DNA from 3 places in the Companilactobacillus heilongjiangensis genome. Region 1 is predicted to be linked to each of the others. Evidence: predicted binding sites of a transcription regulator. Region 1 holds the regulator's gene; each other region holds the start of a gene.
What was found. The regulator Rex, encoded in region 1, represses fermentation and respiration genes when NADH is low (regulators of the CRP and FNR family bind a similar motif). The targets are predictions, from matches to a motif close to TTGTGAANTANTTCACAA.

Region 1 (3,398 bases):
GTTGTTCCTTAGATTGTTGATATTCCATCTTCTTTTCACTGACGTTAGAAGTTTTAGCTTCTTCTTCAGCGACTGGTTGGACGGTAGTTTTCTCAAGATAATAATCATAATCACCAAGATAAATTTTACTGCCCTCACTGCCGATATCAACGATTCTATTGGCAAGTGTATTCAATAGGTAACGGTCATGAGAAACGAACAGGACAGTACCAGGGAAGCTCTTCAAGGCATCTTCTAGGACTTCCTTACTGTCGATATCCAAATGGTTAGTTGGTTCATCCATTACTAGGAAATTATTGTTTTCCATCGACAATTTTGTCAAAGTTAAACGAGCTTTTTCACCACCGGATAATCCAGCAACTGGCTTAAGAACGTCATCGCCACTGAAGAGGAAGGCTCCCAACTTCTTACGGATGATTTGTTCATCAAGGCGTGGGTAACGGTCCCAGATTTCGTGCAGGACGTCTTTCTTTGGATCGAGTCCCTTTAAATTCTGGTCATAGTAACCGACTTGAACGTTGGCACCAAATTGACTAGTTCCTTTAATTAACGGAATGCGGCCGAGGATTGACTTGAGAAAGGTTGATTTACCGATACCGTTGGGCCCGATAATACCGACACGTTCACCTTTTTTGACGTCAAGGTTGATTGGTTCGGACATAATTTCGTCGTCATAACCGATGGCTGCGTCCTTAACTAAAAGAACGTCATTACCACTTTCCTTGTCGATTTCAAATGAGAAGTGAACGGAACCTTGATCACTGCCGGGACGGTCCAAAACATCCATATGTTCTAACTTCTTACGACGACTTTGAGCCATCTTAGTTGTGGAAGCACGGACGATATTCTTTTGGATATACTCTTCAGTTTTCTTGATTTCTGCCTGTTGTTCTTCGTAATGTTTCCAAGCAACGGCTTGATTCTTCTTCTTTTCATCGAGGTAGAAAGTATAGTTACCAGAGTAGTGGGTTGATGAATGTTGATTGATTTCAACAATTTCAGTTGCCACTTTATCAAGGAAGTATTGGTCATGGGAAACGATAACTAGGGCGCCACGATAACCTTTAAGGTAACTTTCCAACCACTCGACAGTATTGATATCCAAGTGGTTAGTTGGTTCATCCAAAAGTAAGATGTCGTGATGTTCCAAAAGCATTTTAGCCATGGCTAACCGAGATCTCTCACCACCAGAAAGGGTAGAAATCTTGTGTTCCCAAACATCTTCGTCAAAGCCAAATCCCTTGAGGACACTGCGGATTTCTGATTGATAGCCGTAACCATTCTCTTGACGGAAGGTATTTTGCAATTGATCGTATTGCTTGAGAATTTCGTCGTAGTCATCGACATTTGGATTGGCTAGTTTTTCTTCCAAAGCATGCATCTTTTTTTCTTGAGCTTTGAGATAATCAAAAACTTTTTCCATTTCCAAAAAAATTTGATTGTCGCTATCGAGTCCAGAATCTTGGGCTAAATAACCGATATTGGTATCTTTTTTTAGGGCAATGTTGCCACTGTTATAACTCTCTTGGTCAGAGATAATCTTCAGTAAAGTAGATTTTCCAACCCCGTTTCGACCGACCAAACCAATGCGGCTGTTGTCTTGTATCTCGAAACTGACATTGGAAAAAAGTTTCTTCGTACCGAAATTTTTCGTAATGTTCTGTGCTTGTAATAAAATCAAAATATAACTCCTTTATGTATTCACAATTTTATCATTAATTAATAATTTATGCCTTTATAGGTTTAACGTATTGCGTTTTTAGTGATTTTTATTTACTATGAATGTTAGTGAAATGACACACATATGGTGGTAAATTATGACAAAAACAACAGTTCCAAACGCAACAATAAAGCGTTTACCAATTTATTATCGTTACTTCCAATTTCTCAAGGACGAGGGCACAAAAAAAATCTCCTCTGGTGAACTATCAGAAGGGGTCAAGATTGACAGTGCTACAATTAGACGTGACTTCTCATATCTAGGTGCACTTGGGAAACGTGGATACGGCTACGATGTAAACGATTTAGTAGCATTCTTTAAAAAGCTGTTGAATCAAGATAAACGGACCAATGTAGCCTTAGTTGGTGTTGGTAATTTAGGTAACGCCTTACTAAATTATAACTTTTCTCGAACAAATAATGTTCGAATTGCGGCAGCTTTTGATATAAATAAAGAAATTGTCGGTACAGTTAAGAGCGGTGTTCCCGTTTATGACATTAGTGAATTAAAGGAACAACTTAACTTACAACAGATCGATGTTTGTATTTTGACAGTTTCTTCAAACGCTGCGCAAACAACTGCTGACTTGTTGGCAGATGCTGGAGTTCGAGGGATTCTGAACTTCACACCGGTTATTATCAACGTACCAAACAGTATCCGTGTTCACTATGTCGATTTGGCAAATGAATTGCAGACACTGATTTTCTTCCTAGACCGTGACAAGTCATTGACAGAAGAAACAAACTAAACTTTTGGGGGAATTTTTTTATGAGTGAACCATTATTTTTGAAACCTGTCTTCCACGAAAAAATTTGGGGTGGCAGAAAGTTAGAAACTAAGTTTGGTTACAACATTCCTGATGGTTCTATCGGTGAATGCTGGGCTATTTCAGGACATCCACATGGTAGATCAGAAGTTGAAAACGGCGAGTTTGCTGGACAATATGTTGACGACCTCTGGAAAAATCATAGTGAATTATTTGGCAATCCCAAGGGAAAAGTTTTCCCATTGCTAACTAAGATTTTGGATGCCGAAGCAAGTCTTTCAGTCCAAGTTCACCCCGACAACGCATACGCTGCCGAGCACGAACACGAATTAGGCAAGACAGAATGCTGGTACATCATCGATGCTGAGCCAGGTTCATACTTAATTTATGGTCACAATGCCAAGAATAAAGCTGAACTCGACCAAATGATCGAATCCGGCGACTGGGACCACTTGTTGAGAAAAGTTCCAGTTAAGACAGGCGATTTCTACTATGTACCAAGTGGGACCGTTCATGCTTTGAACAAAGGTATCATGGCACTCGAAACACAACAAAGCAGTGATACAACATATCGTTTGTATGACTATGACCGTGTTGAAAAGTCTACAGGTAAGAAACGTGATCTTCACATCAAACAATCAGAAGACACAATTACAGTTCCTCATAAAGATCCAAAATTAAACATTGAATCAAAACAAGTTGGTAAGAATAAGTTTACAACATTCGTTCAACCACCAGTTTCACCATTCTTCTCAGTTTATCACTGGGAAATTAAAGAACCAGTTGAATTACATCACCAAATCGGTAAATATACATTGATCTCAATTCTTAGTGGAGAAGGTAAGATTACCGTTGATGGCAAGGATTACGATTTGAAGAAAGGCGTTCACTTGATTGTACCCGCAACAGTAG
Region 2 (3,398 bases), 120 kb from region 1:
ACTAACAAGGAACGTTACTTGTTAAGCAAGTTGATGTTAACTCCTGAAAAGGATGAAGAGACTTTAAACAATACAAGTATTGCTGAATGGTTTGCAAGTACACCACATTTCTTCACAACTAATTTCTGGTACATGTGGCAAACAACTTTCGCATTCAAACGTGCTAGTTCTGCAATGGAATTACGTCGTTACATGAACCGTATGATTCTTGAATTCAGTCGTATCAATACTTTGGAAGGTGTTACAAGAACTCCTTATAACCAATACGAAAGTATTATCATTCCAATGCGCAAATATTTGGAAGACCGTGGCGTAACCTTTATCAATAACCGTAAAGTTACTGATTTGGAATTCAAGGACACACCACTTCAAGACGATATTATCGTTACAGGTATGAAGTATGAAGAAGTCGACAATGACAACAAGGAAGGTCACATCGACATTGCTGAAAACGACTTAGTCTTTGATACTAATGGTTCAATTACTGACAGTTCATCAATCGGTGATTACGACACACCTGTTAAAGAAAATATGGAGTATGCACCAAGTGCTATGCTTTGGAAGAAAGCCGCCGAGAAGTTCTACTCACTAGGTAATCCTGATAAATTCTTTAATGATCGTACTCAAAGTGAGTGGATGAGTTTTACAGTTACAACTAACAACCACTACTTGGTTAATGAAATTGCTCGTATCACACAACAAGAACCAGGTAATGCTTTGAACACATGGATTCACAGTACACCTTTGATGTCTATCGTTGTTCACCATCAACCACACTTTAAGACACAAAAGCCTAATGAATCAGTCTTCTGGGGTTACTTCATGTATCCAAGAAGAAATGGTGATTATGTTCAAAAGCCAGTTATCGAAATGACAGGTAAGGAAATGTTGGAAGAATTCCTTGGTCAATTGGCATCAGTTGATCCAAGCAAAGACAATATTGCTAACCACAAACAAGAAATTATGGACAGTATTGTTAACGTAATTCCTACACACATGCCATATGCTAGTGCTTTGTTCAATCAAAGAGCTGTCGGAGATCGTCCTGACGTTGTGCCAGAACACAGTAAGAACTTGGCATTCATCAGTCAATTCTGTGAACAACCATTCGATATGGTCTTTACAGAACAATATTCATTCCGTGCTGCTCAACGTGCTGTTTACACATTGCTCAACATTCCATTATCAGAAATGACACCAATGCACCACTACGAAAAGGATCCAAAGGTAATGGCTCGTGCAACAAAGACCATGTTCAGATAAAAAATAATTCACAAACTGGAGCTGAAAATCAATTCAGCTTCTTTTTTTGTGAATTAGAAAGGCCGATTCAGCCCACTTTGTGAAGAAATATTCACAATTGGATTGCATATTTTTTTGATGTGAAATTTTTGAAGATACCAATTTTCTACCTCTACGTGTTGATATATCAACGTGAATACGTTTACATCAATTAATTGGAATAAAATGCTTGAACAAAAGATACACAGTGATAAGATAAAACGTGAATTAGTTAACAAATATAGCTTTTAAATCTTGGAGGTAATCAGATGTTGAAAGGTTCTAAAGATACAAAGGTTGAAGAAAAAGAAGATGTAAAACCTGTTATTGATGCGATGGTTGCTAAAGCTCAAAAGGCTTTGGAAATCATGGACGGATTTACACAAGAACAAGTTGATCACATTGTTCACCAAATGGCTATCGCTGGTTTGAATGCCAGTTTTGATTTGGCTAAACTTGCTTACGAAGAAACTGGTCGTGGTTTAGTTGAAGATAAAGTTATCAAGAATATGTTCGCTACCGAAGAAATTTGGCACTCAATCAAACGTGATAAGACTGTTGGTATCATTGAGAATGACAAAGAACATCGTTTAATCAAAGTTGCTGAACCACTTGGCGTTTTAGCTGGTGTTACACCTGTTACTAACCCAACTTCAACAGCTATGTTTAAATCATTGATTGCCTTGAAGACACGTAACCCAATTATCTTTGGTTTCCATCCTCAAGCTCAAAAGTGTTCAGTTGCCGCAGCTAAAGTTATGTTAAAGGCCGCTGTTGAAGCTGGTGCTCCTGAAGGTGTTATCCAATGGGTTGAAAAACCAAGTATCGAAGCTACTTCATACTTGATGAATAACGACGGCGTTGCTAGTGTCTTGGCTACTGGTGGTCCTGGTATGGTTAAAGCAGCTTACTCAACTGGTAAACCTGCTTTAGGTGTTGGTCCTGGTAATGGTCCTGCATATATCGAAAAGACTGCTAATATCAAACGTGCTGTTAACGATATTATGATTTCAAAGACTTTCGATAATGGTATGGTTTGTGCCGCTGAAAACAGTGCCATCGTTGATGCTGACATTTATACAGAAGTTAAATCATTATTAGAAAAGAACAAAGTATTCTTTATTAAGAAAGCTGATTACAAGAAATTAGCTGATGCAATGTTTAGACCAGAAGGCGGAGTTAAAGGTCCTATTGCCGGTCAATCAGCTCTAGCCATTGCTAAACTTGCTGGTATCAAAGTTCCTGATGATACAAAGGTTCTTGGTGTTGAGTTAAGCAAGGTTGGTCCAGACGAACCACTTTCAGCTGAAAAGCTTTCACCAGTTCTATCAGTTTACAAAGTTGCTGGTCACAAAGAAGGCTTTGAAAAGGCTGATGAATTATTGCACTTTGGTGGTCTTGGTCACACAGTTGGTATCCATACTATGGATGAAGATTTAGCTACTGAATTTGGTATCAAGATGAAAGCTAGTCGTGTACTAGTTAATACTCCTGCTGCTATCGGTGGTATTGGTAATCTTTACAACGAAATGATCCCATCATTGACCCTTGGTACTGGTTCATGGGGGAAGAATTCTATTTCTCATAACGTATCTTCATTTGATTTGCTTAATATTAAGACAATCGCTAAACGGAGAAATAATATGCAATGGATTAAACAACCAAGAGTTTACTATGAAAAGACATCAGTTCGTTACTTAGAGGACCTACAAGGTATGAAACGTGCCTTCATCGTCTGTGATCCAGTGATGGTTCAACTCGGTTATGTAGATACAATTACTGATGAATTGAAGCGTAGTAAAGTTAACGTTGAATATTCAATGTTCTCTGACGTTGATAACATCGTTACAACTGATATTGTTCAACGTGGTGTTACACAAATGAATTTGTTCAAACCTGATACAATCATCGCCTTAGGTGGCGGTACAACAATGGAAACTGCTAAGGATATGTGGTTATTCTACGAGCATCCAGATGTTGATCTATTCGGTGCAAAGCAAGGATTCATCGATATTAGAAAACGTGCATACAAGTTCCCTAAGCCTGAAAAAGCTCAATTTGTTGCTATTCCTACAACATTTGGTTCAGGCGACCAAGTTACACCATTTAGTTCAATC
Region 3 (3,398 bases), 270 kb from region 1:
AGAATTCGACCGTTCACAATGGTCAACAGTTAACAAAATTGCTCAACAAGTACAAGAATTGGAATAGATTATGAAAAAAAAGTTATGGATGATTTTTGGACCTGTTATAGTTGCTATTGCTGCCTTGTTAATTCTTCTCTGGGCTCCAATCAACTTTAAAACGGTGACTCCACAAAAAGTACAACAAGCTTCGACCTCGTTGGATGTCCGTGTTTTAAAGGGTGAAAGCGTCAAAAACGCTGCCGAGAAGGAGAATTATATTCCTATCATTGGTTCATCGGAACTTTCTAGAATGGATCCGTTCCATCCATCTTCCATGGCGCAGAAATATCATTGGAAGAATAAGCCATTTTTGCAAGGTAATCCCGGAACGGCTTCATTGACACAAGCAATGAATGTCGGTGGGATGACTAGTCTAAAGGGAAATAAGGCTGTTTTCATTATTTCTCCACAATGGTTTACCAAATCCGGTGTCCAATCTGATGCATTTAAATATTTCTTATCACCATTACAATTGACTGGATTTATCTTAAATTCCAGTCATGGCGATAAGGCAATGAATAAGTACATTGCCAACAGAATTCTCGATTTAGGTGTCGACAAGGGACCTATTGAAGATAATGCACTTCAACGTATTTCTGAAGGCAAACAGATTACTGATTTCCAACGTTTCTACATTAAGAGAGTATCTCGTGCCAGTCTCCAAAGTCAGGATGATTTGTTCGGTTCGATTTCGATGAATGATCACGAAAAGCAAATTGACCATGCGGCTGACCAATTGCCTGATACTTATAATTACAAAAACTTGAATAAACTAGCTACTAAACTAGCAGCTAAGCATTCAACTGATAATGATATGCAAATTGGTAATTCCTTCTATAGAAAGCAATTGAAGAAACGTATCGTTAAGTATAAGAATACTCACCGTCACGTTACTTACACGCATTCACCAGAATACAATGATTTCCAAGCTTTGCTTTACATGTTTGCTCAAAACAAAACTGAAGTAATGTTTGTAATTCAACCAGTTAATCCACATTGGATCAAATATACTGGTATGCCAATGAGCACAATCACTAACTTTGATACAAAGATTAAGTACCAATTGAAGTCACAAGGTTTCAACAATATTGTTGACCTGTCGCACGTTAAAGACCCTAATTATATTGCTGAAGATACAATTCACATGGGCTGGCGTGGTTGGTTAATGCTTGATCATCATTTGAAGAATTATTACAAAGATAAGAAAGCCAATCCTAAGAATACTCAGTATAAGATGGACAGTTATTTCTTAACTGACACTTGGGCTAACAATACTGATTTTTCAAACAATAAATAACAAAAAGCTGACAAATTAAAGTTTGTCAGCTTTTTTGTGCGGCCGTCTCCAGAACCGTGAATATCCACCTGCTATGCGGACCGGTCCGAGCCGAAGTGCGGTCTCGAACCTCGATTTTGAGCTTCGCAAAGTACGCGAATCTCAAAACTCGCCCGGTGGTGTAATGGCTAAAGCCATAACGCCACACCCACAGCGGGTGGATATTTACGGTTCTTCCGACTGGTTTGTTTTTTAATAATCTGGTTACTTATGTCTACCAAGTATATTAGAAGAAAGGTGTTGTAGAACTTTCAATATCTGACTAGAAATCGACTTATCGTTTTTATCTTTTAATAATGTATTAAAGGATTGAGGAAATACGGCAATACAAAATTTTATAACAACCAATTAGTCGGAAGAGTTGAGAGTATTCATATGCCGCGAAAGTGGCGTTAGAGCTTTAGCTCTTACACCACCGGGCGTGTTGGAGACTTTCCGGTCTGTGGAAAGGCTTCAACCGAGGTTCGAGACCGTACTGTGGCTCGGACCGTACCGTGCAGCAGATGAATACTCTCAGCTCTGGAGATGGCAAGCAAACACCACACATTATATATGCAAGTTATCGCCGATATATAATATAATTATATTTACAACTAACCATAAATGCTTTATGATGAAATCATCAAAAATATCGGTTGGATATTTTTTTGCACTTATATGTGAAAAAATTAACATACAAGGAGAATTCTGATGGATCAAAAACAAACTAGTAAAGAAATCCTTTTAAGAATGGTTAAATCATTTACGGAAAATGAAGTGGCCCCATATGATATGGAAATTGACCAGACTCGTTCTTACGTCAATGATTTATTAAATAAAATCAAGAAGTATGATTTTCTAAGCACAATGTTGCCAGAAGAATATGGTGGTGCAGGTTTTGATGGTGAGACTACGGCCGCTATGATTAACGAAATTGCACGTGGTAATGCCAGTTTAGGTGTAACTTTGGAAGGTCATTTCAAGTCAATTGACCAAATTGTTAAATATGGTAATCAATCTTTGAAGGATGAATATTTGCCACAAGCCAAGTCACGTATCATTGCTTTTTCTATGACTGAACCAAGTGGTGGTTCAAATCCATTGGGAATTACTTCGCACGCTGAAAAGAAGGGTGACAAATGGATTATCAATGGTGACAAAATCATGATTACTAATGGTGGTCTAGCTGAAATTTATTGTGTCATGGTTAAAACTGCTCCGAAGGAATTGTCATTCTTTGTGGTTGATAAGGATATGGATGGTTTCGAATTTGGTAAGCAAGAAAACTTCCTTGGCTTAACTGGGGTTCCGGTTGGTGAAATTGTCATGAATAATATTGAAGTTGACGAAAATCATTTGCTCGGAAAAGTTGGTATGGGTAAGGAAATCGGTGATAGTGCTCACAATGATGCTCGTGTTTTAATGGGTGCCGTTTTGACCGGAATTATGGAACATGAATTGAATATCGTAACTGACTACGCAACACACAGAAAAGCAATGGATACACCAATTATTCAGATGCAAGGTATTCAAAGAAAGATTGCTGATATTGCTGTGGCTAAGGAAACAACCAAGTTACTTTATCAAAAAGCTGCTTGGCTAAAAGATCACCGTCAAGATTATGAAGAAGAAGCTGCGATGGCGAAAGCATATGGTAGTAGAAGTGCGGTTAAATCAGGTGATGATGCTCTTCAAATTTTAGGTGGTTACGGATACAGTTTGGATTATCCAGTGGAACATTTGATCAGGGATGCCAGAGCTATGGAAATTGCTGAAGGAACCGTTGAGAAGATGCGGACAGCTATTGCTTTAATTGAAGCAAAGAATCGGGCCTAGGAGGATATTATGAAAATTGTCGTTTGTATTAAACAAGTACCAGAAACTACTAATGTGAAGATTAATGAGAAAACTAAGAATATCGATCGTCGTGGTTTAGGTGGCGTAATCAATTCCTATGACCTACATGCTTTGGAAACCGCTTTGGAAATTAAACGTAATGTCGGTGGTGAAGTTATCACAATGACTATGGGTCCAGATGACT

Region 2: adhE (bifunctional acetaldehyde-CoA/alcohol dehydrogenase) is a predicted target of Rex. The motif match lies at 1,503-1,520, and genes of this name have one in related genera.
Region 3: JP39_RS01270 (acyl-CoA dehydrogenase family protein) is a predicted target of Rex. The motif match lies at 2,036-2,053, and genes of this name have one in related genera.

The regions. Positions count from the first base shown of each region.
Region 1 is NZ_CP012559.1:576,685-580,082, forward strand. It holds gene JP39_RS02570 (ABC-F family ATP-binding cassette domain-containing protein) at 1-1,681, opposite strand, end outside; gene JP39_RS02575 (redox-sensing transcriptional repressor Rex) at 1,818-2,468, shown strand; gene manA (mannose-6-phosphate isomerase, class I) at 2,489-3,398, shown strand, end outside.
Region 2 is NZ_CP012559.1:700,856-704,253, forward strand. It holds gene JP39_RS03215 (oleate hydratase) at 1-1,263, shown strand, start outside; gene adhE (bifunctional acetaldehyde-CoA/alcohol dehydrogenase) at 1,551-3,398, shown strand, end outside.
Region 3 is NZ_CP012559.1:303,488-306,885, forward strand. It holds gene dltC (D-alanine--poly(phosphoribitol) ligase subunit DltC) at 1-67, shown strand, start outside; gene dltD (D-alanyl-lipoteichoic acid biosynthesis protein DltD) at 71-1,339, shown strand; gene JP39_RS01270 (acyl-CoA dehydrogenase family protein) at 2,069-3,193, shown strand; gene JP39_RS01275 (electron transfer flavoprotein subunit beta/FixA family protein) at 3,203-3,398, shown strand, end outside.